DNA from 3 places in the Streptomyces sp. NPDC057682 genome. Region 3 is predicted to be linked to each of the others. Evidence: riboswitches for the same ligand, from Rfam matches in the RefSeq annotation. Region 3 holds a riboswitch; each other region holds the start of a gene.

Region 1 (10,192 bases), on a different contig from region 3:
CGGGCCCGGCCTGCTCCATCTCCCGGCGGTCTACCGCGATCTGTTCGTGAAGACGGGCAAGGAGCCGCTGGAGGACTGCGTCACGCTGACCCAGGTCGATCCGGCGAGCCGTCATGTCTTCGCGGACGGCACGGACGTGTCCCTGCCCAACGCCTCGCGGGCCGGCACCGTCTCCGCGCTGGACGCGGCGCTCGGCACGGGTGCCGGGCGGAGTTGGGGGGACTTCCTCGACCGGGCCCGGGACGCCTGGGACCGCTCGCGGCGGCCGCTGCTGGAGGAGCCGCTGCGGAGCGACTGGCAGGTGCTGGGCCGCGATCCCTACCCCGCGCCGGTGCGGCGCCGACTGCTGCGCCCGGCCCTGCGGGCGGGCACCCTGGCGGAGGTCGGCTCCTGGGAGCTGTCCGACCCCCGGCTGGCCGCCCTGCTCGACGGGTACGCGCTGTCGTACGGGCTGGACCCCGCGCACGCCCCGGCGGGCGCGGCACTCCTGCCGTACATGGAGGAGACCTTCGGCAGCTGGTACGTGGCGGGCGGGCTGCGCGCCCTGGCGCGGGCCGTGTACGAGCGGTGCCTGGCCCGGAAGGTGGAGTTCGTCTTCGGGGCGGAGGCGGCCCGGATCGTCGAGAAGGACGGCCGCGCCGCCGGGGTGGAGCTGGCGGACGGGACGGTGGCGGAGGCGGATCACGTGGTGCTGGGCGCCCGCCCGCATCCGGGGCTGACGCCCCCTCAGGAGCTGTGGCGGGACGGCGAGGTGACGGTGCAGCCCCGGTCCGGGGGCTCCGCGCCCACCGGCCGGTTCCTGGTGCTGCTGTCGCTGCGCGGTGCCCGTCCCTCGGACACCGCCCACCGGACGGTGGTGCACCCGGCGGACGGGGCGGCCGAGCGCGAGGCGGTCTTCGGCGGCCGGCTCGCCGCGCGTCCCACGGTGACGGTGCTGCGCCCCGACGATCCCTCGACCCGCCCCGACGAGGCCCACGAGGCCGTGACGCTGACGGCGACGGTCGCCCCGCACGGCCCCGTGGACTGGACGGACGAGGCGCTGCGGGCGCGGTACGCGGACACCCTGATCGACGCGGCGGCCGCCGCGGTGCCCGGTCTGCGGGAGCGGGTGCTGCACCGGGAGGTGCGGACCCCGGCGGAGACGGCGGCGGCGACGGGGGCCGAGGGCGGCGCCGTGCCCGCGCCCTCACTGGCGGGCGCCGCGGGCGGCTTCCTCCACCCGGGCAATCTCACCCGTCTGCCCGGACTGCTCCTGGCGGGCGGCTGGTCGCATCCGGGCGGCGGACTCGCCCACGCCGGCATGTCCGGGGCGCTGGTGGCGGGTCTGGTCGTGGAGGGCGAGGGCTTCCGCGGCTCGCAGTGAGGTGAGCCGGAAACCCCGGGGTCCCGGGGGTGGCGGAGCCCGGGTTCCTTGCGGACGAAGTCCCGGACAGCCCTAGTAGCGGTACGGCTCGTTGCCGTAGCCGTTGTCGTAGCCGTTCGGGTACGGCGTCTGCTGGGCGGGCTGCTGCGGGGGGTACTGCTCGCCCTCGCGCTGCTGGGGGACCCAGACGCCGCCGGGCGGGGTGTCGGGGGCGTAGCCCTGTGCGGCGTACGGGTCGGCGAACTGCTGGCCGGTGCCGTAGCCGTCGTACTGCTGCGGGGTGCCGTAGTCCTGGTACGTGCCGTAGTCGGGGGTGCCCGCGGTGGTACCGATGTACGGGTCGGAGTACGCGGCGTACTGCTGGTGGTCGGTGCCGTAGTCGTAGGAGCCGGTGGCCGCGTAGGTGTCCTGGCCCGCGTAGGTGTCCTGGCCGCCCTGGGCCGGGTAGCCGGAGTAGTCGCCGTATCCGTCGTACTGCGGCTGCGCCTGGGGGGCCTGGTGCTGTCCGGGGTCCTGGGCGGCGGGGGCCGGGTCGTTGTAGATCCCGTAGCGGCCGGTGTCGTCGGGCATGGGCTCGGGCTCGTAGACCGCGGCGGCCGGCCGGGGCGCGGGCTCCTGCCGGGCCGGCGGCTCCGGCGCGTACTCCATCTCCAGGTCGGAGACCTGGAGCGTGGGCTCGCGGTCGGCGGCGCCGCGCCTGCGCCGGCTCTCCCCGGGGCTTCCCCCTATGGCCCAGCCGGTCGAGAAGCCGCGGCGGAAGGAGAGCGTCACATAGGTCTGGCCGATCGCGAAGGCGACGGCGCCCAGGGCGATGACGAACACGGAGGGCATCAGCACGCCGACGACCACACCCGCGAAGCCGGTGAAGGCGAGCAGCCGCCAGCGCAGCCGTGCCTTGTACTGGAGCAGCACCTCGCCGAGCAGCCACAGCGCAACGATGCCGAACGCGATGTAGAGGACCGTCCAGCCCATGCCCGCCCCCTTCCACGGCCACCGCCCCGGGGTGGTGGCGGGTACGGCCGGTCACAACTGCTTGTGCAGTCCGAGATTCTCGTAGATTTCGAGCGTCGCCGTCGAGTTGTTCAGCGTGATGAAGTGCAGCCCGGGGACACCCTCGGAAAGCAGCCTCGCGCAGAACCGCGTCGCGAAGTCGATGCCAATGGAGCGTACAGCGGCGGGGTCGTCCTTGGCGGCGAGGATGCGCTCTTTCAGCTCCTCGGGCAGGGACGCGTTGCTGAGCTGGGCGAATCGCTCCAACTGGCGGACGCTCGTCAGGGGCATCACCTCGGGGATGATCGGCGTCTCGCCACCCGCGGCGACCACCCGGTCACGCATCCGGAGGTAGTTCTCCGGATCGAAGAACATCTGCGTGATCGCGTAGTCGGCGCCGGCCCGGCACTTGTCCACGAAATGCCGGACGTCGCTGTCCCAGTCGGGCGAGCGCGGGTGCCGTTCGGGAAAGGCCGCGACGCCGACGCAGAAATCGCCGGACTCCTTGATCAGCCGCACCAGATCGGCCGCGTACCGCACGCCCTGGGGGTGCTCCACCCAGGGGCCCATGGGGTCGCCCGGCGGGTCGCCGCGCACCGCGAGGATGTTCCGGATCCCGGCGTCGGCGTACTGCCCGATCATGTTGCGCAGCTCGGCGACGGAGTGGTTGACCGCCGTGAGGTGGGCGACCGGGGTGAGGGTCGACTCGGCGGCGATGTCCTGGGTGGCCTTCACCGTCCCGGACCGGGTGGACCCGCCGGCGCCGTACGTCACGGAGACGAAGTTCGGACGCATCGCCTCGACCCGGCGCAGCGCGTTCCACAGATTGCGCTCGCCCTTCTCGGTCCTGGGGGCCCAGAACTCGAACGAGTACAAGGTCTTGCCGGTCGCGAGCATCTCACGCACGGTGGGCGCGCGATCTGTCCTGGTGGAGGGGGTGCCAAGGGCCATACGGGCAGGTTAACCAGGCCCGGCCCGACACCCAACCGAACTGGGGTGATTTGGCTTGAATGCCCGGTTCTTTGTCCACGCCTCGGACACTTCCGTCCCGGAACGGCTCCCCGGCCTCCCCGGCCACTCCTCCGTCACACCTCGGCGCGCTCCCGGATCCGGCGGGCCAGCTCCGCCGCCGCGGCCCCCGGGTCGGAGGCCTCCGTGACGGCGCGGACGACGACGATCCGGCGCGCCCCGGCGTCCAGCACCTCGTCGAGGTTGCCCGCGTCGATGCCGCCGATGGCGAACCAGGGGCGGTCCGGGGCGAGCGAGGCGGCGTGGCGGACGAGGCCGAGTCCGGGGGCGGTGCGGCCGGGCTTGGTGGGGGTGGGCCAGCAGGGGCCCGTGCAGAAGTAGTCCACGCCGGGCTGGGCGAGGGCCGCGTCGACCTCCGCCTCGGCGTGCGTGGAGCGGCCGACCAGGACGTGGGGGCCGAGGATCGCGCGGGCGGCCGGGACCGGCAGGTCGCCCTGGCCCAGGTGCAGCACGTCGGAACCGATGGCGTGGGCGACGTCGGCCCGGTCGTTGACCGCGAGGAGCGCGCCGTGGCGCTTGCAGGCGTCGGCGAAGACCTGGAGGTGGTCCAGCTCCTCGGCCGCCTCCATGCCCTTGTCGCGGAGCTGGACGATGTCCACCCCGCTCGTGAGGACCGCGTCGAGGAAGGCGGGCAGGTCGCCCTGGCGGCGGCGGGCGTCCGTGCACAGGTAGAGCCGGGCGTCGGACAGCTGCGCGCGAGGCGTGGACATGGTGCGGTTCCCCCCGGGGACGGTGACGGCGGTGGTACGGGTGCGGCACCGCGCCGGGGTGCGGGTCCGCACCCCGGCGCGGCCGGAACGTGTCCCGCGGTCCGGCCGGGGTCCTCGCCCCGGTCCGGCCGACGGGCCACGGATCAGACGGCGAGCGCCTGGGCGCGGCGCTTCACCTCCGTGCCGCGGTTCTCGCTCAGCGCCTGGGCGGGCGTGCCCGGCAGGCTCGGGTCGGGTGTGAAGAGCCACTCCAGCATCTCCTCGTCGGAGAAGCCGTCGTCCCTCAGGAGCGTCAGGGTCCCCGAAAGGCCCTTGACCACCCGGTCGCCGTCGATGAAGGCGGCGGGCACCTGGAGGGCCCGGTTCTCCCCGCGGCGTACGGCGATGAGCTGGCCCTCCTTGACCAGCTGCCGCACACGCGTCACCTCGACATCGATCATTTCGGCGATGTCGGGCAGGTGGAGCCAGGCGGGGACGAGAGCATCGGTCTTTGCGTCAATCTCGGTCACGGGGACAAGCGTGCCATCCCGGACCGACAGCCGGTACCCGGGCGGCCCGTCCGTGGGGCCGGTGCGGTGGTCAGCGGGTGGCCGACTTCAGCGGTACGGAGGGGTCCGCGACCCGGTCCGGGTCCAGTTCCGCGCCCGATTCGATGAGCCTGCGCCCCTGGGCGAGATCGCGCGGACGGCCGACCGCCAGTACGGCGACGAGCGCGCCGGAGCGCAGCCAGCACACCGACCACGCCGGGCCGTCCGGGTCGCCCCGCCGGACCAGGGCGTCGGCCTCCGCATGGTGCCCGGCGTACTGGACGAAGCGGCCGAACTGCTCGGACCAGAAGTAGGGCACCGGGTCGTAGACCGGGTCCGCGCCGCCGCCCTCCGGGCCGGCGGTGACGGCGGCGGCCACGGTCCTGGGCCCCTGGAGGGCGTTGTCCCAGTGGTGGACGAGCAGCCGCTCCCCGTACCGGGCGGAGGGGAAGGAGGCGCAGTCGCCGACCGCGTAGACGTCCGGGAGCGAGGTGCGCAGCGAGGCGTCGGCGGTGACCGATCCGTCCGGGCCGAGCGCGATCCCGGACCCGGCGAGCCAGCGGGTCGCGGGACGGGCGCCGATGCCGACGACGACGGCGTCCGCGGGCAGGACGCGGCCGTCGGCCAGCTCCACCCGGCCGGGCTCGACGGCGGCGACCCGGGCGCCGGTGAGGAGGACGGCGCCGCTCTCCTCGTACCAGCGGGCCATCGGGGCGGCGGCCTCGGCGGGCAGGGCGCCGGCCAGTGGGCGGGCGGCGGCCTCGACGACGGTGACCTCGCAGCCGGCCGCGCGGGCGGCGGTGGCGAACTCGGCGCCGATCCAGCCCGCGCCGACGACCACGACCCGGTGCCGCCGCTCCAGGACCGGGCGCAGCCGCGCGGCGTCGTCCAGGGTGCGCAGCAGATGGACCCCGGGCACATCCTCGGCGCCGGGGAGGGTCAGGGGTTCGGCACCGGTGGCGAGGACCAGGACGTCGTAGGGGACGGGTCCCTGCGGGGTGTCCAGTTCGCGGGCGTCCGGGCGCAGCCCGGTCACGTCGAGGCCGAGCCGCAGGGTGACGTCCAGCGCGTCGAAGTCGATGTCGAAGGCGGAGCTCTCCGCCGTGCCGAGGAGGACCGCCTTCGACAGCGGCGGCCGGTCGTAGGGCTGATGGGGCTCGGCGCCGATCAGCGTGACGGGGCCGGTGAAGCCCTGTTCGCGCAGGGCGACGGCGGTCTGCACCCCCGCCATGCCCGCTCCGGCGATCACGACGCGGCGCCCGTTCCGCGCCGTCTGCTGCTGCTGTCCGGTCTGCTCGTCCACCCGCCCACCTTAAACACCTGACGAATCGTCAGGAAGCGGGTTCCCGGATCGGCGTTCCCCGGCCGGGTTTAGGGTGGCCGTGCAACGCACTCGCGGGAGCCCGGACGCACCGGGCTGAGAGGGAGGCTGGACGGCCTCCGACCGTACGAACCTGATCCGGGTCATGCCGGCGAAGGGAGGGGCTGGACGCCCATGCCCATCCACCGAAGAGCAGGGTCCGACGTCCTCGTCATCGGCGGCGGCGTCATCGGACTGGTAACGGCTTGGCGGGCCGCGCAGCGCGGTCTGTCCGTCGTGGTCGCCGACCCCGATCCCGGCGGCGGGGCCGCCCGGGTCGCGGCCGGGATGCTGGCCGCCGTCACCGAACTCCACTACGGCGAGGAGATGCTCCTCGGCCTCAACCTGGCCTCGGCGGCCCGCTATCCGGCCTTCGCGGCCGAACTGGAGGAGGCGAGCGGACAGGACATCGGCTTCCGCGCCTGCGGCACCCTGGCCGTCGCGATGGACGCCGACGACCGCGCCCATCTGCGCGAACTGCACGCCCTGCAGCGGCGTTCGGGGCTGGCGTCGGAATGGCTCTCCGGACGCGAGTGCCGCCGACTGGAGCCGATGCTCGCGCCGGGGGTGCGCGGCGGGCTGCGGGTCGACGGCGACCACCAGGTCGATCCGCGCCGGCTGGCCGCCGCCCTGCTGACCGCCTGCGAACGGGCCGGGGTCGTCCTGGTCCGCGCCACGGCCGAACGCCTCGCGGTGACGGGCGACCGGGCCACCGGGGCCGTCCTGGCCGACGGCACCCGGCTCGACGCCGCCCAGGTCGTGCTGGCGGCGGGCAGCCTGAGCGGGCGGCTCGCGGGCGTGCCCGAGCACGTCCTGCCGCCGGTCCGCCCGGTGAAGGGGCAGGTGCTGCGGCTGACGGTGCCGCCCGCGTACGCCCCCTTCCTCTCGCGCACCGTGCGCGCCGTCGTCCGGGGCAGCCACGTCTACCTCGTCCCGCGCGAGAACGGCGAACTGGTCGTCGGCGCCACCAGCGAGGAGATGGGCTGGGACACCACGGTCACGGCCGGCGGGGTGTACGAACTGCTGCGGGACGCCCACGAACTGGTCCCCGGCCTCACCGAACTGCCCCTCACCGAGACCCTGGCCGGGCTGCGCCCCGCCTCCCCCGACAACGCCCCGCTGCTCGGCCGCACCGCGCTGCCCGGACTGCACCTCGCCACCGGCCACCACCGCAACGGGGTGCTCCTCACCCCCGTCACCGGGGACGCGATGGCCGCGCTGCTGGCCGACGGCGAACTGCCCGAGGCTGCCCGCCCCTTCTCCCCCGGCCGGTTCGCGCCCGCCGCCGCCCCCGTACGTCAGGAGCAGCCCGCATGACCGAGTCATCCGCCCCCTCGGTGCACGTCTCCGTGAACGGCGAGCGCCTCGCCGTCGCGCCCGGGACCACCCTGGACACCCTCGTCGCCACGCTCACCGAGGCCCGCTCGGGCATCGCCGCCGCGCTCAACGAGACGGTCGTGCCGCGCGGACAGTGGGCCTCGGCCGCGCTCCGCGAGGGCGACCGGGTCGAGGTGCTGACCGCGGTGCAGGGGGGCTGACCGTGTCCGACGACCTCTTCACCCTCGGCGACAGCGTCTTCGGCTCCCGGCTGATCATGGGAACGGGCGGGGCGCCCAGTCTGGACGTGCTGGAGCGTTCGCTGGCCGCGTCCGGCACCGAGCTGACCACCGTCGCCATGCGGCGCATCGACCCCACCGTGCGCGGTTCGGTCCTGTCCGTCCTGGAGAAGCTGTCCGTCCGGGTGCTGCCGAACACGGCCGGCTGCTTCACGGCGGGCGAGGCGGTGCTGACCGCCCGGCTGGCCCGCGAGGCGCTGGGCACCGACTGGGTCAAGCTGGAGGTGGTGGCCGACGAGCGCACCCTGCTGCCCGAACCGATCGAGCTGCTGGACGCGGCGGAGACGCTGGTCGACGACGGCTTCACCGTCCTGCCGTACACCAACGACGATCCGGTGCTGGCCCGGCGGCTGGAGGAGGTGGGCTGCGCGGCGGTCATGCCGCTCGGCTCCCCCATCGGCTCCGGCCTCGGCATCCGCAATCCGCACAACTTCCGGCTGATCGTGGAGCAGGCCCGGGTCCCGGTGATCCTGGACGCCGGGGCGGGCACCGCCTCGGACGCGGCGCTCGCCATGGAACTGGGGTGCTCGGCGGTGATGCTGGCCTCGGCGGTGACCCGGGCGCAGGAGCCCGAGCTGATGGCCGCCGCGATGCGCCACGCGGTGGAGGGCGGGCGGCTGGCGTACCGGGCGGGCCGGATCCCCCGCAGGCACTTCGCCGAGGCGTCCTCGCCGGCCGAGGGGCGCGCGGTGCTGGACCCGGAGCGCCCGGCGTTCTGACCGGGAGGCTCCCGGGAGCGGCCCCGCGCGGTGCCGCTCCCGGGTCCCTGTCACGGCTCGGCTGCAGTACGGCCCCGGGACCGCACCGGCCCGTCGGCGCTGTCCGTGGCGGCTCGTAGACTCGACCGCGTGGACACGACCCTTCAGGACCCGCTCGTCGGGCAGCTGCTCGACGGCCGCTACCGCGTCGATGCGCGCATCGCCGTGGGCGGCATGGCCACGGTCTACCGGGCGATGGACACCCGGCTCGACCGGGTGCTCGCCCTCAAGGTGATGCATCCGGCCCTCGCGACCGACGCCACGTTCGTCGAGCGCTTCATCCGCGAGGCCAAGTCGGTGGCGCACCTCGCGCACCCCAATGTGGTCGCGGTCTTCGACCAGGGGGCCCAGGGGCAGTACGTGTACCTGGCGATGGAGTACGTCGCGGGGTGCACGCTGCGCGACGTGCTGCGCGAGCGGGGGGCGCTGCGGCCGCGCGCCGCCCTGGACATCCTGGACCCGGTGCTCGCCGCGCTGGGCGCCGCGCACCGGGCGGGTTTCGTCCACCGGGACATGAAGCCGGAGAACGTGCTGATCGGCGACGACGGCCGGGTCAAGGTCGCCGACTTCGGACTGGTCCGCGCGGTCGGCTCGGTCACCAACACCACCGGAACGATCCTGGGGACGGTCTCCTACCTCGCCCCCGAGCAGATCGAGCACGGCACGGCGGACACCCGCGCCGATGTGTACGCCTCGGGCGTGGTGCTGTACGAGATGCTGACGGGCGCCAAGCCGCACAGCGGGGAGTCTCCCGCCCAGGTCATCTACCAGCACCTCCACGAGGACGTCCCGCCCCCGTCGGCCGCGGTGCCGGGTCTGGCCGCGGCGCTGGACGCGCTGGTGGCGAGCGCCACCGCCCGCGACCCGGAGGTCCGCCCCTTCGACGCGGTGGCGCTGCTCGCCGAGTCCCAGCGGGCGCGGGCCGCGCTCACCGACGCCGAGCTGGACGCGGTGCCGCCGCAGGCCACCGGCGACGCCCCGGACCGGGCCGACGACCGCACGAGCGTGATCCCGCGCGTCCTGCCGGTGGGCCAGGGCACCGCCCACCACACCAGCCGGCTGGAGACACCGCCCCCGCCGCCCCAGCCGCCCACCGGACGCCCCGGCGGATCCGGCCGGTCCCGCGCGCCCCGGCGCGGCCTCGTCACCGCGCTCCTCGCCGTGCTGCTGGTCCTGGGGGTCGGCGGTGGCGTCTGGTACATCAACTCGGGACAGTTCACCCGGGTCCCCGCGCTGCTGGGCCAGACCCAGAAGGCCGCAGAGGGCCGCCTCTCGGACGCCGGGCTCGACGTCAAGGAGGTCCGTCGGGCCTACAGCGACACGGTCGACCGGGGCACGGTGATCGGCAGCGACCCGAAGCCGGGCGCCAAGATCCGGCGGAACAACTCGGTGACGCTGGTCGTCTCGCGCGGCCCCGAGATCGTCACGGTCCCGGACGTCACGGGCGTGGAGCTGGCCGAGGCCCGGCGGCAGCTGAAGAAGCGGGGACTGGTCCCCGGCATGGTCACCAAGGAGTTCAGCGAGGATGCCGCGGCCGGCGAGGTGCTGCGCACCGATCCGGCGGGCGGCGCCGAGCGCCATCCCGACTCCGCGGTCGCGATCGTGGTCTCCAAGGGCAGCCCGGTCGACGTCCCGGACGTCACGGGCGAGGACGTGGAGGACGCCCGCGCGGAGCTGGAGGACGCCGGTCTCCGGGTCGAGGTCGCGCCCGGCCGGGTCAGCTCCCCGGAGGACGCGGGCACGGTCGCCCGCCAGTCGCTCGCCGAGGGCACCCAGGCCGCCGAGGGCGACACCGTCACCCTGACGGTCTCCAAGGGCCCCCGCATGATCGACGTGCCG
Region 2 (10,192 bases), on a different contig from region 3:
CCGGGCCGCGTGCTGTGCGCACACCGCGATCCGAATCCCTACGGTGCCGAGTGACCGATCGGCCCCTCCTTCGTTCCCCCGTACGGGGGAACGGGATTTCTGATCTGAACCGAGGTGTACGCCATGGTGGCCCCGCCGGACAACGACGTGATCTGGGCACGTTCCCTGCAGCACTCCCACAACGGCTCGCCGGCGCTCGGCGGGGTCTCCCTGGGCGTCCGCGACGGCGAGATCCTCGCCGTGACCGGCCCGCGCGGCAGCGGCAAGACGACTCTGCTGCACTGTCTGTCGGGCCAGCTCGTGCCCCAGCAGGGCGAGGTGTGGTTCAACAGCGTCCCGGTCCACACCATGGGCCCGCGGCTGCGCGAGCGGCTGCGCCGCGACAGATTCGGCTGGATCTCCCCCGAGCCGCAGCTCGTCCCGGAACTGAGCACCTGGGAGAACACCGCGCTGCCGCTCCTGCTCCGCGGCGTCCCGCACCGCGAGGCCAAGAAGGCCGCCATGGAGTGGCTGGAGCGCCTGGACATCGGCCCCTGCGCGCGGAAGCGGCCGCACACCCTCCAGCAGAGCCAGCGCCAGCGGATCTCGGTGGCCCGTGCCCTGGCCGGAGCCCCCTCGGTGATCTTCGCCGACGAGCCCACGGCATCGCTCCACCGCACCGACCGCTCCCATGTGCTGCGCACCCTGACGAGCGCGGCCCGTTCGCACGGCATCACCGTCGTGGTCGCCACGCACGACGCGGAGATCGCCGCGCTGGCCGACCGCGAGGTACCGCTGCTGGACGGCCGGCGCGTCGCCTCGGCCGGCCGGACCGCCGAGCCCGATGCGGAGGGTCGCGCGGCGTGCTCGCTCTCCGTCTAGCCCGCGGTTCCCATCCCCTGGTGCTGGCCGGACGGCTGCTGGTGGCCGCCGCGTCCGCCGGGGTCGGCTTCCTTCTGCTCTGCACCCTCGGCTACGCCTCGGGGCACCCCGCGCACTCGACGGGTTCCGTGCTCCGGCTGCTGTGGTGCCTGGTCCCGCTGGCCGCCACCGTGCAGTTCGCGGTCGCGGTGGCCCGGACGGACCCCAGCACCCGGCCGCGCCCCGGCCTCTCCGCCGTGGGCCTGGGCCCGGTGCGCCTGAGCGTGATCGCGGCGGTCTCCACGGCCGTCTCCTGCACGCTGGGATCGATGGTCGCGCTGCTGTTCTTCCTGCATCTGCGCGGCGATCTGTCGGGGCTCCCGTTCGACGGTGCGGCCGCCGGGCTGCTGGCCGCCGACACGCCCCTGCCCCTCGCGGCCGTCCTCCTGCTGCTGGCCGTGGTGCCCGTGGCCGCCGCCTCGGCGAGCGCGCTGGCCCTGCGGACCCGGCCGGTGGGGCCGGGCACCCAGGACGACACCGAGGACCTGGTGCCCGGGGAGCAGATCCCGGTCCCGGCCGCCGCGCCGGCCGGACTGCCCTGGGGAGTGGCCCTGACGGCCGCCGGACTGGCCGTGGAGGCGTACGCGAACCGCACCACGTCCGGCAGCCCGTTCCCGATGCCCGGCCGGCTCGACTCCACCCCCGTCTGGGTGCTGGTGGGCTGGACCCTGACGGCGATCGGTCTGGCCATGGCCGGCCCGGGGCTGACCCATCTGTGCGGGCGGCTGCTCCAGGCGGCGCGCCCCGGCGCCGTACGCCTGCTGGCGGGCCGGGTCCTGATGGACGAGGCGCAGCGGATCGGCCGTCCCCTGGGCGTGGTCTGCGCGGTCGTCTCCGCCGTCGTCGCCGCCTTCGCGCTGTACGGGACGGGGCCGAGGCCGTTCGGGCCGCTCACGGCCCTGGGCGCCGTGCTCGTCATCGGCTGCACCACGGCGACGCTGCTGACCACGGCCTTGGAGGCGCGGCAGGCCCGTGCCCGGACCGCGCGGGCGCTGCTGCGGCTCGGCGCGCCGGCCTCGGCGCTGCGCGCGGCGACGGCGCTGCGCGCGGGTGTGCTGCTCCTGGTGTTCGCCCCGCTGACCTGGGCGATCGCCGAGCTGGCCGCGCTGCCGCTGACCCCGTGAGGGGCCGGCGGCCGGTCAGCCCTCGGAGGGCAGGACGACGCTCTCCGCCGGGTCGAAGGTGACGCCGACGCCGGCGCCCTCGTCCGGGGTGGCGTCCAGCGGGCACTCGGCCTCCAGCGCCGGGCCGCGCTCGGGGCGCAGGGTCACGGCGACGTGGTGGCCCCGGAAGGTGCGGGCCTCCACGGTGCACCGCAGCCCGTCGGTGGGCGCCCCGAGACGCACCCCGGCCGGCCGGACCAGCAGGTCGCAGGCGCCCTGCGGGGAACCGGCCGGCACCGGCACCCTGCCCCACGCCGTCTCCGCCGCCTCGCCGGTGACGGTCGCCTCCACCACGTTGTCGAAGCCCAGGAAGCGGGCGACGAAGGCGGACGCGGGACGCTGCCACACCTCCAGCGGAGTGCCCGCCTGGGCGATGCGTCCGTCCCGCATCACGACGACCCGGTCGGCGAGCGCGAAGGCCTCGCCCTGGTCGTGGGTGACGGCGAGGACCGTTGTCCCCAGCCGCGCGAAGAGCGTGCGCAGTTCGACGACGAGCCGTTCGCGCAGGCCCCGGTCCAGTTGGCCCAGCGGTTCGTCGAGCATCAGCAGTTTGGGGCGGGGGGCCAGCGCGCGGGCCAGCGCGACCCGCTGCTGCTCGCCGCCGGACAACTCCGCGACGGCACGGCGCTCGGCGCCGGGCAGGCCCACCAGATCGAGGAGTTCGGCGACCCTGCGGGTCCGCTCGTCCCGGGGCACGCCGTGCATCCGCAGCCCGAAGGCGACGTTGGCTCCGGCGGAGCGGTGCGGGAAGAGCTGGTGGTCCTGGAACATCAGGCCGAGCCCGCGCCGGTGCACCGGCACCCCGTCCTGGTCCGCACCGTCCAGCAGGACCCGCCCGCCGTCGGCCGGCTGGAGTCCCGCGACGACCCTGAGCAGGGTCGACTTGCCGCTGCCGCTCGGCCCGAGCACACAGACGATCTCGTGCTCGGCGACCTCCAGGTCGACGGCGTCCAGCGCCGCCCGGCCGCCGAAGCGGACGGTGGCCGATTCGAGTGTCAGCATTCCTAGAACTCCCCGGAACGGTCGACGCGGATACGTTCGAGCAGCAGCAGCGAGACCGCGCACACGAGCATGAGAAGGGTGCTGAGGGCCATCGCCTGGCCGTAGTTCAGCTCCCCGGACCGGCCCAGCAGCCGGGCCACCGCCACCGGCAGCGTCGGGGTGTCGGGCCGCGCGATGAAGACGGTGGCCCCGAACTCTCCGAGCGACACGGCGAACGCGAACCCGGCCGCCACCAGCAGCGCCCGGCGCACCAGCGGCAGATCCACCTCCCGCCAGGCCCGCCACGGCGAGGCGCCGAGCACCGCGGCGGCCTCGCGCAGCCGCCCGTCCACCGCGCGGAGCACCGGCAGCATGGTGCGTACGACGAAGGGCACCCCGACCAGTGCCTGGGCGAGCGGCACCAGGATCCACGAGGTCCGCAGGTCCAGGGGCGGCTCGTCGAGGGTGATCAGGAAGCCGAAGCCTACGGTGACGGCGGAGACGCCGAGCGGCAGCATCAGCAGCGCGTCGAAGCCGCGGACGAGGCGTCCGGCCCTCCGGGTCAGGGCGGCAGCGGCCAGTCCGCCGACGACCACCGCGATGAGGGTGGCGACCACCGCGTAGCGCAGGGAGTTCCCGATCGCCTCCAGCGGCGCGACGAGGAACGTACCGCTGTTGGCCTCGGCCGATCCGAGGGCCCGGTAGTAGGCGAGACCGTGGCCGCCCGAGACGTCGAACGAGCGCTCCACGAGCACCCCGAGCGGCAGCAGGATCAGCACCAGAACCGTCGCCAGGACCCCGCCGAGCAGCGCCCACTGCCCCGCCCCGCGAGGCCGGTGCGCCGTGCGCGCCGGGTCGACGAGCTTCAGCGCGGTCTCCCGGCGCCGCACGGTCCGGGCGTGGACGGCGAGGATGGCGCCGACCGCGGCGAACTGCACCAGCGTCAGCACGGCCGCCGTGGGCAGGTCGAGCAGTTGCGCGGTCTGCCGGTAGATCTCCACCTCCAGGGTGGAGAAGCCGGGGCCGCCGAGGATCTGGACGACACCGAAGGAGGTGAAGGTGAAGAGGAAGACCATCAGCGCGGCGGCCGCCACGGCGGGGGCGAGCGCGGGCAGGGTGATCCGGCGCCAGGCGGCGAACCGTCCGGCACCGAGGACCCGCGCGGCCTCCTCCTGCCGGGGGTCGAGCTGCGCCCAGAGCCCTCCGACGGTGCGCACGACGACCGCGTAGTTGAAGAAGACGTGCGCCGGCAGGATCGCCCACACGGTGGTGTCGAGCCGGACGCCCCAGAGTTCGTCCAGGAAGCCGCCTCGCCCGAGCAGGGCCAGGAAGGCGGTCCCGACGACCACGGTGGGCAGGACGAACGGCACGGTGACGACGGCCCTCAGGACCTGCTTGCCGGGGAAGTCGAACCGGGCGAAGACATACGCGCCGGGCAGGGCGATCAGCAGCGTCAGCGCGGTCGAGGCGAGCGCCTGCCACAGCGTGAACCAGAGGACGTCCACGATGTCGGGCCGGCTCAGCACCTCGCCGAACCGCCCGAACTGCCAGACGCCGTCCGTCCTGAGCCCGCGTCCCACGATCGCGACGACGGGGTAGGCGAAGAACAGCGCGAAGAACGCGACGGGCACGGCCATCAGACCGAGCCGGACCGCACCGGCGCGCAGGGACCGGGCGCGCGCGGACCTCCCGCGCGCGCCCGGTCCGCGTACGGGAGTCTTCGCTACTTCACTACGAGCGAGGACCACGACTGGACCCACTGCTCACGGTTCTTGGCGATCGCGTCCGGCGCCACGGTCGTCGGCTTGTCGACGACGGCGCCGAAGTCGGTGAAGAGCGCGGGCACCTTCGCGTCCTCGTTCACCGGGCTGACGAACATGTTGAGCGGCATGTCCTCCTGGAACGGCTTGCTGATCAGGAAGTCCAGCAGGGCCTTGCCGCCCTCCTCGTTCTTCGCCCCGTCGAGCAGTCCGGCGAACTCGATCTGGCGGAAGCAGGTGCCGGTGGCGACACCGGTCGGGGCGGTCTTGGGCTGCGGGTCGGCGTACAGCACCTCGACCGGCGGGCTGGAGGCGTAGCTGACGACCAGCGGGCGGTCGGCCTTGGCCTTCTTGCCGCCGGCGGAGCCGGAGAACTCCTCGTTGTACGCCTGCTCCCAGCCGTCGACGACCTTGACGCCGTTGGCCTTCAGCTTCTTCCAGTAGTCCTGGTAGCCGTCCTCGCCGTAGGCGGCGACGGTGCCGAGGAGGAAGCCGAGGCCGGGCGAGGAGGTCGCGGCGTTCTCGGTGACGAGGAGGTTCTTGTACGCGGGCTTCGCCAGGTCCTCGAAGGTCTGCGGCGGCGCGAGCTTCTTGTCGGCGAAGTACTTCTTGTCGTAGTTGACGCAGATGTCGCCGGTGTCGACGGGCGTGACGCGGTGCTTGTCGGCGTCGAGCTGCGCGGCGGCGGTGACCCTGTCGAGCCCCTTGGCCTCGTACGGCGTGAACAGGCCGTTGTCGAGGGCCCGGGAGAGCAGGGTGTTGTCGACGCCGAAGAAGACGTCGCCCCGGGGCGAGCCCTTGGTCAGGATCTCCTGGTTGAGGGCGGCGCCCGCGTCACCGCTCTTGAGGACCTTGACGGTGTAGCCGGTCTGCCGGGTGAACTCCTTCAGCACCTCCTTGGAGGCGTTGAAGGAGTCGTGGCTGACGAGGGTGACGGTCTTGGAACCGCTGCCCTGGGTCCCCTTCGTGCCGGACACCTCGTCGTCGGAACCGCAGCCGGCGAGCACGGTCGCGCCGAGCGCGGCGGCGACGGCCGTCACCGCGAACTTCTTGGTGGTGCTCATGTGATTCCTCCTGGGGGTGACCAGGAAGAGACGCGGCCCTGCCCGCACCGGTGGAAACCGGAAGTGGGCAGGGCGCAACAGCTTGAGTATGGTCCGAACTTCCTACCCGGAATGACCCGGGCGAGGTTCAGAGGGTCTGCGGCCGACCTGTCCTCGGTGCCGCACTCTCAGCGCTGTGGCGCTCCCCTGTCGGAAATATGAAATTGGCTTCGAGCCCAGGCTACACGGCGGTTTCCGGCCTCAGCGCTCGGCCGCCGCCAGCTGACCGCAGGCCCCGTCGATCTCCTGGCCGCGGGTGTCCCGGACGGTGACCGGCACTCCGTGGGCGGCGATCGCCTCGACGAACGCCTTCTCGTCCTCGGGCCGCGAGGCGGTCCACTTGGAGCCCGGCGTCGGGTTCAGCGGGATCAGGTTGACGTGGACGCGCTTGCCCTTGAGGAGCCGGCCGAGCCGGTCTCCGCGCCACGCCTGGTCGTTGATGTCGCGGATCAGCGCGTACTCGATGGAGATCCGGCGGCCGGACTTCTCCGCGTACTCCCACGCGGCGTCGAGCACCTCGCGCACCTTCCAGCGCGTGTTCACCGGGACGAGCGTGTCGCGCAGCTCGTCGTCCGGGGCGTGCAGCGACACGGCCAGCCGGCACTTGAAGCCCTCGTCGGCGAAGCGCAGCATCGCGGGCACCAGCCCGACTGTCGACACGGTGATCCCCCGCTGCGACAGCCCGAGACCGTCCGGCTCGGGATCGGTCAGCCGGCGGATGGCCCCCACGACCCGGTTGTAGTTGGCGAGCGGCTCGCCCATCCCCATGAACACGATGTTGGACAGCCGGGCCGGCCCGCCCGGGACCTCCCCGTCCCGCAGCGCGCGCATCCCGTCCACGATCTGGTGCACGATCTCCGCCGTCGACAGATTCCGGTCGAGACCGGCCTGCCCCGTGGCACAGAACGGGCAGTTCATCCCGCACCCCGCCTGCGACGAGATGCACATCGTCACCCGCTCCGGATACCGCATCAGCACCGACTCGACCAGCGTCCCGTCGTGCAGCTTCCACAGCGTCTTGCGCGTCGTGTCGTCGTCGCAGCTGATGTGCCGCACCACCGACATCAGGTCCGGGAACATCGCCTCCCGCAGCTTGTCCCGCGACCCCGCCGGAATGTTCGTCCACTCCGCCGGGTCGTGCGCGTACCGCGCGAAGTAGTGCTGCGACAGCTGCTTCGCGCGGAACGGCTTCTCGCCGATCGCGGCGACGGCCTCCTTGCGCTCGGCGGGCGTGAGGTCGGCGAGGTGCCGCGGCGGCTTCTTGGCTCCGCGGGGCGCGACGAAAGTGAGTTCTCCGGGCTTAGGCATGGTTCTTCCAGTGTCGCAGACGGAACGGTGAACGCCCGCCGTCCTGTGGACAACGGGCTCTCACCCATGACATCGCAGGTCGGACGGGGTGTACCGGGTACCGCACATGCCACGAGGGCCCGCGCCCTCAGGCGTGGGCCCTCGTGTGCGGGCGCGGGGGCGGGCCCCGGTCAGCCGGAACCGACGAAGACCGCCAGGAGCAGCCAGACGACCGGGGCGGTCGGGAGCAGGGAGTCCAGACGGTCCATGATCCCGCCGTGGCCGGGCAACAGGGTGCCCATGTCCTTGATCCCGAGGTCGCGCTTGATCATGGACTCGCCCAGGTCGCCGAGGGTGGCGCTGGCGGCGACGGCGAGGCCGAGGAGCAGGCCCTGCCACCAGGTGCCGTCGTCGACCAGGAACTGCATGCAGAGCGCACCGGCGACCATCGCGAAGGCGACCGCTCCGAAAAGGCCCTCGCGGGTCTTCCCGGGGCTGATGCGCGGGGCGAGCTTGTGCTTGCCGAAGCGCCAGCCGACGGCGTACGCACCCGTGTCGCTGACCACGGTCAGCAGCAGGAAGGTGAGGACCCGCTGTGGTCCGTCGTCGGCCTTCAGCAGCATGGCGACGAAGGTGGCCAGGAAAGGCACGTAGAACGCGGCGAAGACACCCGCCGTGACGTCCTTGAGGTAGCCCTCCGGCGGCTCGGCCATCCGCCAGACCAGTACTGCCAGGGTGGTGAGGGCCATGGCGACCCAGGCGCCCTCGGCACCGCGCGCGTAACCGGCCACGACCATGGCCGCGCCGCCGATCGCGAGCGGGACGAGGGGCGCCTTGATGTCCTTGCGCTCCTCCAGCCGGGAGGTCAGCTCCCAGAGGCCGACGACGACGGCGACGGCGATCACACCGACGAAGACGGCCTTGACGATGAACAGCGAGGCGACGACGACGGCCCCGAGGCCCACGCCGACTCCTATGGCGGATCCCAGATCACGGCCCGCACGCTTCTTCTGCGGGGGTGGCGGCGCGGTGGACATGGGCTCCTGCGGCATCTCGTCACGGAACAGGGGGCCGCCGCTCAGGCGTCCGGCCCCCCGGTCCCGGTCATCACGGTCATCAGCGTCTCTACCTGCGTCGGGACTGTCCGGCACGATGGGCATGGGCCGAGTCTGCTGGCCGTCGTGCACATCGTGGGCAGGACCCGCCGGAGCGGCCCGCATCTCGGGGGCGGCCCCGTGGCCGGCGCCCGGCGGGGCGCCCCAGGAGGAGTCGTTCATCAAACTTCGAGCAGCTCGGCTTCCTTGTGCTTCAGCAGCTCGTCCACCTGCGCCACGTACTTCGCGGTGGTGTCGTCGAGCTCCTTCTCGGCGCGGCGCACCTCGTCCTCGCCCGACTCCTTGTCCTTCACCAGCTTGTCGAGCGACTCCTTGGCCTTGCGGCGCACGGCCCGGATCGAGATCTTGGAGTCCTCGGCCTTGGTCTTCGCGACCTTGATGTAGTCGCGACGACGCTCCTCGGTGAGGTCCGGGAAGGTCACCCGGATGATATTGCCGTCGTTGCTCGGGTTGACGCCGAGGTCCGAGTCGCGGATCGCCTGCTCGATGTTGCGCAGCGCGCTCTTGTCGAACGGCGTCACGACGGCCATCCGGGGCTCCGGCACCGAGAACGACGCCAGCTGGTTGATCGGGGTCAGCGCGCCGTAGTAGTCGGCGACGATCTTGTTGAACATCGCCGGGTGCGCGCGGCCGGTGCGGATGGCGGCGAAGTCCTCTTTCGCGACCACGACGGCCTTCTCCATCTTCTCCTCGGCCTCGAGGAGGATTTCTTCGATCACCACGTGCTCCTGCGTGTCTTGAGCGGGCCCGGCATGCTCGGGCCCTGCGGGTCCTGCGTCGCGTCCTCACCTGCACGGTGTCCGACCGGCAGGCCGTTGTCCATCTTTCGGGGCCGTCCCGTGCGCCCCCGGGGCGGCGGTGGGTTCCCCCACCGGCCGTCCCGCCGGCGGGTCAGGCCCGGGTGCCCCGGTCGCTCACGAGCGTGCCGATCTTCTCACCCTTGACCGCGCGGGCGATATTGCCCTCGGTGGTCAGCTCGAAGACGAGGATCGGCAGCTCGTTGTCACGGCAGAGCGTGATGGCGGTGGCGTCGGCGACCTTGAGATCGCGGGCGAGCACCTCGCTGTACTCCAGCGCGTCGAACTTCACGGCCCCGGGGTTGGTCTTCGGGTCGGAGTCGTAGACCCCGTCCACGCCGTTCTTCCCCATCAGCAGCGCCTCGGCGTCGATCTCCAGGGCGCGCTGTGCCGCGGTGGTGTCGGTGGAGAAGTACGGCATGCCCATGCCCGCGCCGAAGATCACGACGCGCCCCTTCTCCAGGTGCCGCACGGCACGCAGCGGGATGTACGGCTCCGCGACCTGGCCCATGGTGATGGCCGTCTGGACACGGGAGTCGATGCCTTCCTTCTCCAGGAAGTCCTGGAGCGCCAGACAGTTCATGACGGTGCCGAGCATGCCCATGTAGTCGGACCGGGCCCGGTCCATGCCGCGCTGCTGGAGCTCGGCACCGCGGAAGAAGTTGCCGCCGCCGATGACGACCGCGATTTCCGCGCCGTCACGGACGACCGCCGCGATCTCGCGGGCGATGGCGTGCACGACGTCGGGGTCGACACCGAGGCCGCCGCCCCCGGCGAACGCCTCTCCGGACAGCTTCAGCATGAAGCGTCCGGCCACCTTGCCGTCGTCGCGCTTGTGGTCACCCTGTACGGCGTCCGCGCCCTTGTTCATGGAGATTCTCCTCGTGCACATACGAAGAAGGCCATTGCCGGTGGGTCTGGTGTCCCTCAGCGGCAATGGCCTCCTCGTCAGATCTGCGGTCGTACGGCGGTGTGCGGCCGTCGACTGCACCAGACCCTATCGGGGTCCACCGTTTTTCGCGGACGGACTCAGATGCCGACCTTGATGCGCGTGAAGCGCTTCAGGCTGACACCGGCCTCGGCCAG
Region 3 (10,192 bases):
TCAGTGCCTCGAACGCGAGCGGGGCACCGAAGATGTCGCCGACGAACCGCGAGTAGTCGGACCAGTTCATCCCGAACTGGAACTCCTGGACGATGCCCGTGACGACGCCCATGGCGATATTGATCAGGAAGAGCTTTCCCCAGAACTTGGTGGCCCTGAGGTACTTCTCCTTGTTGGTCCGCACCCAGGCGGTCTGCAGGCCCGCGGTGAGCGCGGCCAGAGAGATCGTCAGGGGAACGAAGAGGAAGTGGTAGACGGTGGTCGTTCCGAACTGCCATCGCGCCAGGGTTTCCGGCGCCAGAGCCAGCTCCACGTCGTCTTCTCCTTACGTCGCCGTTGCTACACCGGCAGTTTGTCCTGTGAATCCACCCGATCACGGGAGGAACAGGACACGCTTGTGAACGCGTTCACATTCACAAGCAATTATGGCGCACACACTTTCGGGAGCGATGACCGGGGGGTCCCTTTCGTCGCACCACCGGGGGGCACCCGCGCCGCACCACCCCCGCGCACGCGAACGGCCCCGCACCTCGCGCACGAGATACGGGGCCGGGACGGCGGGCAGGGGCCGCGCCGGGGCTACAGCGACCGGCGGTACGACTCCGTCACCTTCAGGAACAGATCGTTCGCCTCGTTCTCACCGATCGTGACGCGCACACCCTCGCCCGCGAACGGCCTGACCACCACACCGGCCTTCTCGCAGACGGCCGCGAAGTCCGCCGTCCGCTCCCCCAGCCGCAGCCAGACGAAGTTGGCCTGGGACTCCGGCACCGTCCACCCCTGGCGCGCCAGCACCTCCTGCACCCGCTGCCGCTCACCCACCAAAGAGCCCACCCGGCCCAGGAGTTCGTCCTCGGCCCGCAACGAGGCGACCGCCGCGTCCTGGGCGAGCTGGCTGACCCCGAACGGCACCGCGGTCTTGCGCAGCGCCGCCGCCACCGGCTCGTGCGCCACGGCGAAGCCCACCCGCAGCCCGGCCAGGCCGTAGGCCTTGGAGAAGGTCCGCAGCACGGCCACATTGGGCCGGTCCCGGTAGATCTCGATGCCGTCCGGGACCTCGACGTCGCGGATGAACTCCTTGTACGCCTCGTCCAGCACCACGAGCACGTCGGAGGGCACCCGGTCCAGGAAGCGCTCCAGCTCCGCCCGGCGCACCACGGTCCCGGTCGGGTTGTTCGGGTTGCAGACGAAGATCATCCGCGTCCGGTCGGTGATGGCCCCGGCCATCGCGTCCAGATCGTGCACCTCACCGTCGGTCAGCGGCACCTTCACCGAGGTGGCCCCGCTGACCTGCGTGATGATCGGGTACGCCTCGAAGGAGCGCCAGGCGTAGATGACCTCGTCGCCCGGTCCCGAGGTCGCCTGGAGCAGCTGCTGCGCCACACCGACCGAACCCGTACCGGTGGCGAGGTGCGAGACGGGCACACCGAAACGCTCGGCCAGCTCGTTCATCAGACCGGTGCAGGCCATGTCCGGGTAGCGGTTGAAGTGCGCGGCCGCGGCCAGCGCCGATTCCATCACCCCCGGCAGCGGAGGATAGGGATTCTCGTTGGAGGACAGCTTGAAGGCGACGGGCCCGTCGGCCGCCGCCGGCTTGCCCGGCACATAGGCGGGAACGCCGTCCAGTTCCGCACGCAGCTTGGGGCTCGTCTCGCTCACCGCAGGTCCTCCTCGACCGTCTGTACACATCAATACTGCTCACCTTAAGAGGATTGGCCGCCGCTGCGAATGGGCGGAACGGGGATTCGCCCGGTGGGCCCCGGAATGAGGGGGAGCGCTCCGCGCCATGGCGCGCGCCGGTGGCTCGCGCCGTGGCGCGCGTCCCCCGAAGAGGTGAGTTGAGACCTCTTCGAGACATCGCCCCAAGGGCAGGCCCATCCGGCCGGACACGTGACACATGACGGCAGAACCCCCCAACGCCCTTGATTCTCAAGGCCATTGGCCACTTTTGATCATGCAGAAACGTGCCTGTCAACGGCTGCATATGCGGCCGGGCCAAGTACCCGTCCGAGCCCTACTATCGGCTCGCCATGACAGCAGCAGGGAAGCACCAGGTAAGCCGGACGGAGACCCCCCGGCGCGGCGGCAGGCAGGGACGAGCAGGTATCCGGGACGTGGCCGCCGCCGCCGGGGTCTCCATCACGACCGTCTCCGACGCGCTCAACGGCAAGGGGCGGCTCCCGGACGCCACCCGCCGCCATGTCCGCGAGGTCGCCGAGCGCCTGGGCTACCGCCCTTCCGCCGCGGCCCGAACGCTCCGTACCGGCAAGTCCGGCCTCATCGGCCTGACCGTGACGACCTACGGGGATGAACCTTTCACCTTCACCGAATTCGCGTACTTCGCGGAGATGGCCAGAGCCGCGACCTCCGCCGCGCTCGCCCGCGGCTACGCCCTCGTCATCCTGCCCGCCACCTCACGCCACGACGTCTGGTCCAACGTCGCCCTGGACGGCACGGTCGTCATCGACCCCTCCGACCAGGATCCGGTCGTCACCGAGCTCGTACGCCAGGGGCTGCCCGTCGTCTCCGACGGCCGCCCGGCCGGGTCGCTCCCGGTCACCGCCTGGGTCGACAACGACCACCGGGCGGCCGTCCTCGACCTCCTGGACCATCTCGCCGCCGCCGGCGCCCGCCGCATCGGGCTGCTGACCGGCACCACCACCGACACGTACACCCGGCTCTCCACCACCGCGTACCTCCACTGGTGCGAGCGCGTCGGGCAGGACCCGGTCTACGAGTCCTACCCCGCCCACGACCCCTGTGCGGGCGCGGTGGCGGCCGACCGGCTGCTGGCCCGCCCCGACCGCCCGGACGCCGTCTACGGCCTCTTCGACCCCAACGGCACGGACCTCCTGGCCGCCGCCCGGCGGTACGGACTGCGCGTCCCCGAGGACCTGCTGCTGGTCTGCTGCTCCGAATCGACCGTCTACGCGACGACCGAGCCGCCCATCACCACGCTCTCGCTCAAGCCGCGCCGCATCGGCACAGCCGTCGTCCAACTGCTCATCGACGCCATCGAAGGGGTCGACCACGACGGCCCGGTGGAGCGGGTGATACCGACGGAACTCATCGTGCGGACCTCCTCGCAACGCCGTCCGCCCCGCACCACCGTGAGCGCGCCACGGTCACCGGCAGGGGACTGATCAGGCCAATTGGGATCAATCGACCGAGGAACCCGGCCCACTCCAGGATTCACCACCCCTGGTGCGTCACAGAGGACGATCCTCATTCCTATGATGGGCCCACGACACCGCGGACGACCCCGACCAGCAGGGCCCGTCAGGTGTACGGCGGCACGAAGGCGGTGGAGGGGTCGATGACACAGGGGGCCGGTCAGGATCCCGTGGTGCGGACGGCGACGTTGCGCGACTTCCGCGTACCGCCCTACGCGCAGTCCCCCGCGCCGCCGCATCCGGGCGCCGCCGCTCCCGAGGGCGAGCCTCCGGAGGGGTACACGCCGACCGCACGGGACCTCCCGGTGATCACCCGGGAGGACACCGTCCAGGTGCGCGCCGTGCCCGAGCCCAGGCCGTCCCAGGACCCGGGCCGCGGCCCGCTCTACGTCGTCGGTGACGTCCACGGCTATCTGGACGAGCTGGTCGCCGCCCTCACCGAACAGGGTCTGATCGACGCCGAGGGCCAGTGGTCCGCGGGCAACGCGCGGCTCTGGTTCCTCGGCGACTTCACCGACCGCGGTCCGGACGGCATCGGCGTCATCGACCTCGTGATGCGCCTCTCCGCCGAGGCGGCCGCCGCCGGCGGCTACTGCAAGGCCCTGATGGGCAACCACGAACTGCTGCTGATCGGCGCCAAGCGGTTCGGCGACACCCCGGTCAACTCCGGGGCCGGCACCGCCACCTTCCAGGCGGCCTGGCTGCTCAACGGCGGCCAGAAGACGGACATGGAGCGTCTCCAGGACGTCCACCTCCAGTGGATGTCCCGGCTCGACGCGGTCGTCGAGGAGGACGACCACCTCCTGATGCACTCGGACACGACGGCCTACCTCGACTACGGCTCCACCATCGAGGACGTCAACGACACGGTGCACGCCATTCTCACGCGGAACGACGCCGACGAGTGCTGGGACCTCTTCCGGAAGCTGACCAAGCGGTTCGCCTTCCGTGACGACTCCGGGGCACAGGCCGTCCAGGAGCTGATGGCGGCCTACGGCGGCCGGCGCATCGTCCATGGTCACAGCCCCATTCCGTACCTCCTGGGCGAGGTCGGGACAGAGGAGGGCGAGGACGGCGCCGGACCCGTGGTGGACGGTCCGCACGTGTACGCGGAAGGCCTCGCCATCGCCATGGACGGCGGAGTGACCATGGCCGGAAAGCTCCTGGTCGCCCAGCTCCCCCTGCATGACTGACGCGCTTGCGGGAAGACGCATCCCGATCTGAACACGCCAGCCTCCGGGCCTATTTACGGAAACACCCTGTCACCCCGTGCCGTGGGCGCTCTACCATCGGCGTACCAGTAGCAGGCTCTCCTCCGTTTCCGCCCGACCGCCCGGTCCGTCCGGGTGCTCAGGCCCTACGGAGCATCGGGGGATGCACATGAACAGCGCTCCGCACCTGCTGACCGAGGACCGGCCCGAGTACGAGCGGATCCTCGACGACGCACTGCGCCACGCTCATGAACGACCGGATCTGGCCGCCGTCGGAGAACGGCTCAATCCGGTGCAGCTGCGCACCATGGCCATGGCCGCCACGGCGCTGATCACCGCTGCCGCCGCCACCGAGTACGACCACTACGTGAAGGCCCGTGAGGAGGTCCGGGCGGCCGCCGCAGCGGACGAGGACCCGGAGGCGGACACCCTCCCCGCCGGTGCGCAGTCCGGGGCCGGCATAGGTGCGGTCGTCACCGTCCTGGCACCGCTTCTGGCCGGGACCGCCGCCCTGATCTTCCTGCTGGTCGGCTATCTCCTGAAGATGCTCGACCCGCCGCCGGCGTTCGCGCGCACGATGGTCGGCGCGGGCTGGTTCTTCGCCGCGGTGACCGCCGCCGCCATCCTCGTCGCCGCCGTCGGACTGCTCGTCACCGCCCTGCGCAACGGCTCGGACGACCAGGACGCGGAGGAACCGGGCGAGGAACTGCCGGAGGACGTCGCCCGCGCCCGCGAGGCCTGGCGGCACGCCCTGCTGGAACGGGGCATCCTGCCGTTCCTGAGGGACGCGCTCGCCGACCCGGGCGCCGCCACGGCCGCCCGCGTCCCGCACCGCTCGCCCCACCGCATCCCCAAGATCGGCTACAGCCGCCCGGACTTCTCCAGCCCGGACGACGGGCCGGCGGCGGCCCCGCGTCCCACCTTCACCAGTCCGGACTTCACCAGCCCCGACTTCGGCGGCCCGGACCACGAACCGGAGTAACCAGCTCCGGTCCCCGGGGCTCGCACCACTGACGAAAGCGTGACATGACAGACCTGACCGATCTCCTCTCGGCCAATCCCTATCCGGGCCGGGGCGTGCTCTGCGCCCGGACCCGGTCCGGCGCCGTCCTCGGTGCCTACTTCCTGACGGGCCGCAGCGCCGCCTCCAAGGACCGCGCGCTGCGCGTGAACGGCGACGAGCTGACCGTCGGGCCCGTGGCCCCCGTGGAGCACGACCCGCTGCGCCACTACGCCGCGGCCCTCCACACCGCCGACTGGCTGGTGTTCGGCAACGGCGAGCAGGTCGCCCAGGTCGCCGGGCGGCTGGACAAGGACATCGCCCCCGCCGAATCCCTCGGCGGACTGGAGTACGAGCCCGACCCGCCGATCCGCACCTCACGGATCACGGCGCTGCTCAGCCGTGACGGCGGACGCACCGCCGTCTTCGGCGCCGCCCGTCCGAGCCGGGGCTCCCGGACGTCCAGCAACGTCATGACGCTCACCGTCCGGGACCTGGAGCCGGGGGAGGCCGTCCTGCTCACCACCTACCGCTCCGACGGCAGCACCGTGGCCGTCGCCGGCCCTTTCGACGAGACCACGGTGGCCGCACACGACGGACCGGAGCTGCTCGACGAGATCTGGTCGGCCCTGAACCCCGCGTACCGGGTCGCCGCCGTCGTCCTGGATCCCGAGCGGGGCCCGGCCTCGGCGCTCCGGCGCGCGGAACCGCGCACCGCCTGAGCGGACGGACGACGGGGGCGCCGCCCGGAGCGAGAGCTCCCGGGCGGCGCCCCCGTGCACGCCGAGGCGTACTCAGTCGGCGAGCGGCAGATAGACTCGGTTGCCCGAGGCCGCGAACTCCTTCGACTTCCGGAGCATCCCCTCGGCGACCTCCTCGGCCGTCGCTCCGGCGGCCTCCGTACCGCCGAACTGCTCGTTGATGGACCGGCTGATCTTCATCGAGCAGAACTTCGGCCCGCACATCGAGCAGAAGTGCGCCGTCTTGGCCGGTTCGGCCGGCAGCGTCTCGTCGTGGAACTCACGCGCGGTATCCGGATCGAGGGCCAGATTGAACTGGTCCTCCCAGCGGAACTCGAAGCGGGCGTCCGACAGCGCGTCGTCCCACTCCTGCGCCCCCGGGTGCCCCTTGGCCAGGTCCGCCGCATGGGCCGCGATCTTGTAGGTGATGACCCCGGTCTTCACATCGTCCCGGTCGGGCAGGCCCAGGTGCTCCTTGGGCGTCACGTAGCAGAGCATCGCGGTCCCCCACCAGGCGATCATCGCGGCGCCGATGCCCGAGGTGATGTGGTCGTAGGCGGGCGCCACATCGGTGGTGAGCGGGCCGAGCGTGTAGAACGGCGCCTCCTCGCAGATCTCCTGCTGGAGGTCGATGTTCTCCTTGATCTTGTGCATCGGGACGTGCCCCGGGCCCTCGATCATCGTCTGGACGCCGAACCGCTTGGCGATCGTGTTCAGTTCGCCGAGCGTGCGCAGCTCGGCGAACTGCGCCTCGTCGTTGGCGTCCGAGATCGAACCGGGCCGCAGCCCGTCGCCCAGCGAGTACGTCACGTCGTACGAGGCGAGGAGTTCGCAGAGTTCCTCGAAGTTCTCGTACAGGAACGACTCCTTGTGGTGCGCGAGGCACCAGGCCGCCATGATCGACCCGCCGCGCGAGACGATGCCCGTCCTGCGGTTCGCCGTCAGCGGCACGTACGGCAGGCGCACGCCGGCGTGGACCGTCATGTAGTCGACGCCCTGCTCGGCCTGCTCGACGACGGTGTCCCGGTAGATCTCCCAGGTCAGCTCCTCGGCCCGGCCGTCGACCTTCTCCAGGGCCTGATAGAGCGGCACGGTGCCGATCGGCACGGGGGAGTTGCGCAGAACCCACTCACGGGTGGTGTGAATGTTGCGGCCGGTGGAAAGGTCCATGACCGTATCGGCGCCCCACCGGGTCGCCCAGGTCATCTTGTCCACCTCCTCCTCGATGGAGGACGTGACCGCGGAGTTGCCTATGTTGGCGTTCACCTTCACCAGGAATCGCTTGCCGATGATCATCGGCTCGATCTCCGGATGGTTGACGTTGGCCGGCAGTACCGCCCGCCCCGCGGCTATCTCCTCGCGCACCACCTCGGGCGCGACGTTCTCGCGTATCGCGACGTACTCCATCTCCGGGGTGATCTCGCCCCGGCGGGCGTACGCGAGCTGGGTGACCGCCCGCCCGTCCCTGCCGCGCCTGGGATGGCGCGGGCGGCCGGGGAAGACCGCGTCCAGATTGCGCAGCCCACCGCGCGGAGCGGTGTGCCTGAGCCCGTCGTCCTCGGGGCGCGCGGGGCGTCCCGCGTACTCCTCGGTGTCGCCGCGGGCGATGATCCAGTTCTCCCGCAGGGGGGACAGCCCCCGGCGGACATCGGTCTCGGTGGCGGGATCGGTGTACGGCCCCGACGTGTCGTACAGCGTCACGTCCTTGCCGTTGGTGAGGTGCACCTGACGGACCGGCACCCGGAGGTCCGGGCGCGAGCCCTGGACGTATCCCTTGTGCCAGCCGATGGACTTCCCGGCCTCGTCGCTCTGGTTCGAGGCAGGCGTGCGTGCGTCCGATGTGGTCATGAGACCTACTCCCTACGCCGGCATTACCCGGTAACAGGTTCGGCGGTCGGCGCAGCCTCGTCCCGTACGGACGTACGGAGATCAGCGCCCTCTCAGCCCGGTGCTCCGAGCTCCCGCGTGTGCAAAGGTGCCACCACGCTAGCGTCCGCACGGCAGGACTGAACAGAGGGCCCCGGGGGAGGCCGGACACGGAGAGCGATTCACCCGTTCGGCAGGTGTCCTGTTCGACCGGGTTCCGGGCCAGGAGCACGGCCGGGTCAGCCGGCGTTCTGCTCTTCGGCCAGAATTCGCCCCAGCGCCTCTTCCAGATTGCCCTCGAAGTCACCCAGCGTGCACTCCTGCCCCAGGGGCACGAGCTTGTCCGTCCGGTCGAGGAACGCCACCAGGGGTGCCGTGCCGGCCCTGAACAGCGCGCGGTCGGCGCCGACCTGCAGCCGGATGTGGACGTCGGACAGGCCCTCGGGCTCGATCGGCCCGATGTGCACATCGCCGTCACCACTGGGGCTGTTGAGGCCGTCGAGCAGCAACTCACGGCCGAAAGCCCAGGTGACGGGGGCGTCGCCGGGCAGATGGAAGGTCATCCGGATCGCGTACGGATCGCACACTTCGTACCGGAGCTCCACCGGGATACGGAATGAGAGCTCCTCGGAGACGAGGAAGCTCATCATGACCTCAGCTTGAACCGACTCGCGCATCGTTCAACCCCGCAGTAGATGAATCTGGCCAGGAATGATCCCCCGTGGCCCTATTGACGCCATCGTGGTGCACGCGATAGCAGATCACAAGGAGTGATTTTTCAGATACTGATAGAGAACACGAACGAACGCAAGAGGCTGGCCACTTCGCCACGTAGTCGTTCGACTGCGGGGAGCAACTGTTCTTCCCGGTCGAGCGGGACGGAAATGGCCACGGCGGCGGCCGTGAAACCGGCCGAGATCGGGAGGGCGGCACAGACCGTGCCGAGCGCGTACTCCTGCCGTTCGACGACGGGTTCGACGCGGCCGATCGACCGCAGCCGCTCAAGGAGCGCGGGGCGGTCACGCACCGAGTAACGGGTCAACGGGCTTACGGGATGGCGGTCGAGGTGGTCCTCGCGGGCCTTCTCGTCGAGCTGGCTCAGCAGGCACTGGCCGATCGCGTGGGCGTGCCCGGTCTCCCCGAAGGCGGCCCACTCCTCGACGGCGGGCGTCTCCGGGCTGTCCGCGACCGCGACCAGCTCGATCTCGCCGTCGCGGTAGACGGCGCAGTACACGGGCACACCGATGATGTCCCGCCAGCGCCCCAGGGACTGGGTCATCCTGCTGCGACGATTCCGCAGCGCCCCGTCACCGGCCAGCCGCTCCGCGGCGGCCCCGAAGAGGAAGACGCCGTTCTCCCGGCGCAGATATCCCTCGTGCGTCAGGGTGCGCAGCAGGTGGTACGCGGTGGGAAGCGGAAGCCCCGCCTCACGCGCGAGCTGTTTGGCAGGGGCACCGTCGCGATGGGTGCCCACCGCCTCCAGCAGCCTCAGCGCCCGCTGTACGGATCCGATCAGCGTCGGGACGGCGGTATTCGATGCCGTGGCCAACGGTCACCCCCAGGCATGGTGACGGGCGGTCAGCCCGCCTGTGGGGGCCGCCCCCACAGCTCTCCCGCAGGCCTGGGGTCCCGAAGGCCGGATGCCGTACAAACCACTGGTCAGGGTGGCCACTGACGGTGCTTTCCCAGGCGGCGGCAGCGAACTGCCACTGTATCGGGAGCATCCGGGCGGGGTGTCGTTTCGTCTTCCGCTTAGCTCAGCTGGGCTAACGGCCCGGCCGATCGTGCGGTTACCAGCCGCTTCCCGAGGAGGAGGACATGAACTTCCGTACGACGAAGACCAGACCGCCGACCAGGATCACGAAGATCAGGACCTTGAACAGCAGACCGATCACGAACCCGACGATGCTGGCGATCAGACCGCCGAACACCACGATCGCGATGACCGGCACCGCGATCCACTTCACCCACCAGGGCATCCCCGCGAATATCTCCCGCACGGCCATCGTCCTTACCTCGTCTCTGTGAGTTCCTGCTTCGATGCTAGAGGCGCGGGGGTGGTCGACGGGGCCCCGGCAGCCCTTGGACTCCCCTGATCGATCCCCTAGGGATCCCCGGGGGAAGCGCTCAGCCCTCGGGCGGGGAGAACACCACCATCACGCGCAGGTCCTCGGTGATGTGGTGGAACTTGTGGGGAGTCCC

The links. Region 3 has a riboswitch for thiamine pyrophosphate ahead of thiC (phosphomethylpyrimidine synthase ThiC). Riboswitches for the same ligand answer to the same signal wherever they lie in the genome.
Region 1: it holds a riboswitch for thiamine pyrophosphate, as region 3 does, so the genes downstream of both, thiO (glycine oxidase ThiO) here and thiC (phosphomethylpyrimidine synthase ThiC) in region 3, are expected to answer to the same signal.
Region 2: it holds a riboswitch for thiamine pyrophosphate, as region 3 does, so the genes downstream of both, ACFVDM_RS24985 (thiamine ABC transporter substrate binding subunit) here and thiC (phosphomethylpyrimidine synthase ThiC) in region 3, are expected to answer to the same signal.

What each region holds. Positions count from the first base shown of each region.
Region 1 is NZ_JBHVIN010000013.1:59,296-69,487, reverse strand. Features, by position in the region: gene ACFVDM_RS23690 (phytoene desaturase family protein) at 1-1,363, shown strand, start outside; gene ACFVDM_RS23685 (hypothetical protein) at 1,436-2,335, opposite strand; gene metF (methylenetetrahydrofolate reductase [NAD(P)H]) at 2,387-3,304, opposite strand; gene thiE (thiamine phosphate synthase) at 3,439-4,092, opposite strand; gene ACFVDM_RS23670 (Rv2175c family DNA-binding protein) at 4,236-4,601, opposite strand; gene ACFVDM_RS23665 (NAD(P)/FAD-dependent oxidoreductase) at 4,672-5,922, opposite strand; TPP riboswitch at 6,005-6,117, shown strand; gene thiO (glycine oxidase ThiO) at 6,115-7,296, shown strand; gene thiS (sulfur carrier protein ThiS) at 7,293-7,517, shown strand; gene ACFVDM_RS23650 (thiazole synthase) at 7,520-8,314, shown strand; gene pknB (Stk1 family PASTA domain-containing Ser/Thr kinase) at 8,444-10,192, shown strand, end outside.
Region 2 is NZ_JBHVIN010000014.1:87,613-97,804, forward strand. Features, by position in the region: gene ACFVDM_RS24965 (ABC transporter ATP-binding protein) at 124-861, shown strand; gene ACFVDM_RS24970 (hypothetical protein) at 843-2,024, shown strand; gene ACFVDM_RS24975 (ABC transporter ATP-binding protein) at 2,040-3,065, opposite strand; gene ACFVDM_RS24980 (ABC transporter permease) at 3,068-4,681, opposite strand; gene ACFVDM_RS24985 (thiamine ABC transporter substrate binding subunit) at 4,768-5,868, opposite strand; TPP riboswitch at 5,950-6,066, opposite strand; gene rlmN (23S rRNA (adenine(2503)-C(2))-methyltransferase RlmN) at 6,109-7,215, opposite strand; gene ACFVDM_RS24995 (phosphatidate cytidylyltransferase) at 7,386-8,471, opposite strand; gene frr (ribosome recycling factor) at 8,471-9,028, opposite strand; gene pyrH (UMP kinase) at 9,201-9,977, opposite strand; gene tsf (translation elongation factor Ts) at 10,136-10,192, opposite strand, start outside.
Region 3 is NZ_JBHVIN010000001.1:359,810-370,001, reverse strand. Features, by position in the region: gene ACFVDM_RS01735 (cytochrome ubiquinol oxidase subunit I) at 1-313, opposite strand, end outside; gene hisC (histidinol-phosphate transaminase) at 580-1,659, opposite strand; gene ACFVDM_RS01725 (LacI family DNA-binding transcriptional regulator) at 2,031-3,143, shown strand; gene ACFVDM_RS01720 (metallophosphoesterase) at 3,317-4,366, shown strand; gene ACFVDM_RS01715 (hypothetical protein) at 4,548-5,366, shown strand; gene ACFVDM_RS01710 (IMP cyclohydrolase) at 5,411-6,106, shown strand; gene thiC (phosphomethylpyrimidine synthase ThiC) at 6,179-7,972, opposite strand; TPP riboswitch at 7,965-8,099, opposite strand; gene ACFVDM_RS01700 (SsgA family sporulation/cell division regulator) at 8,230-8,667, opposite strand; gene ACFVDM_RS01695 (IclR family transcriptional regulator) at 8,769-9,539, opposite strand; gene ACFVDM_RS01690 (DUF5326 family protein) at 9,781-9,990, opposite strand; gene ACFVDM_RS01685 (cupin domain-containing protein) at 10,118-10,192, opposite strand, start outside.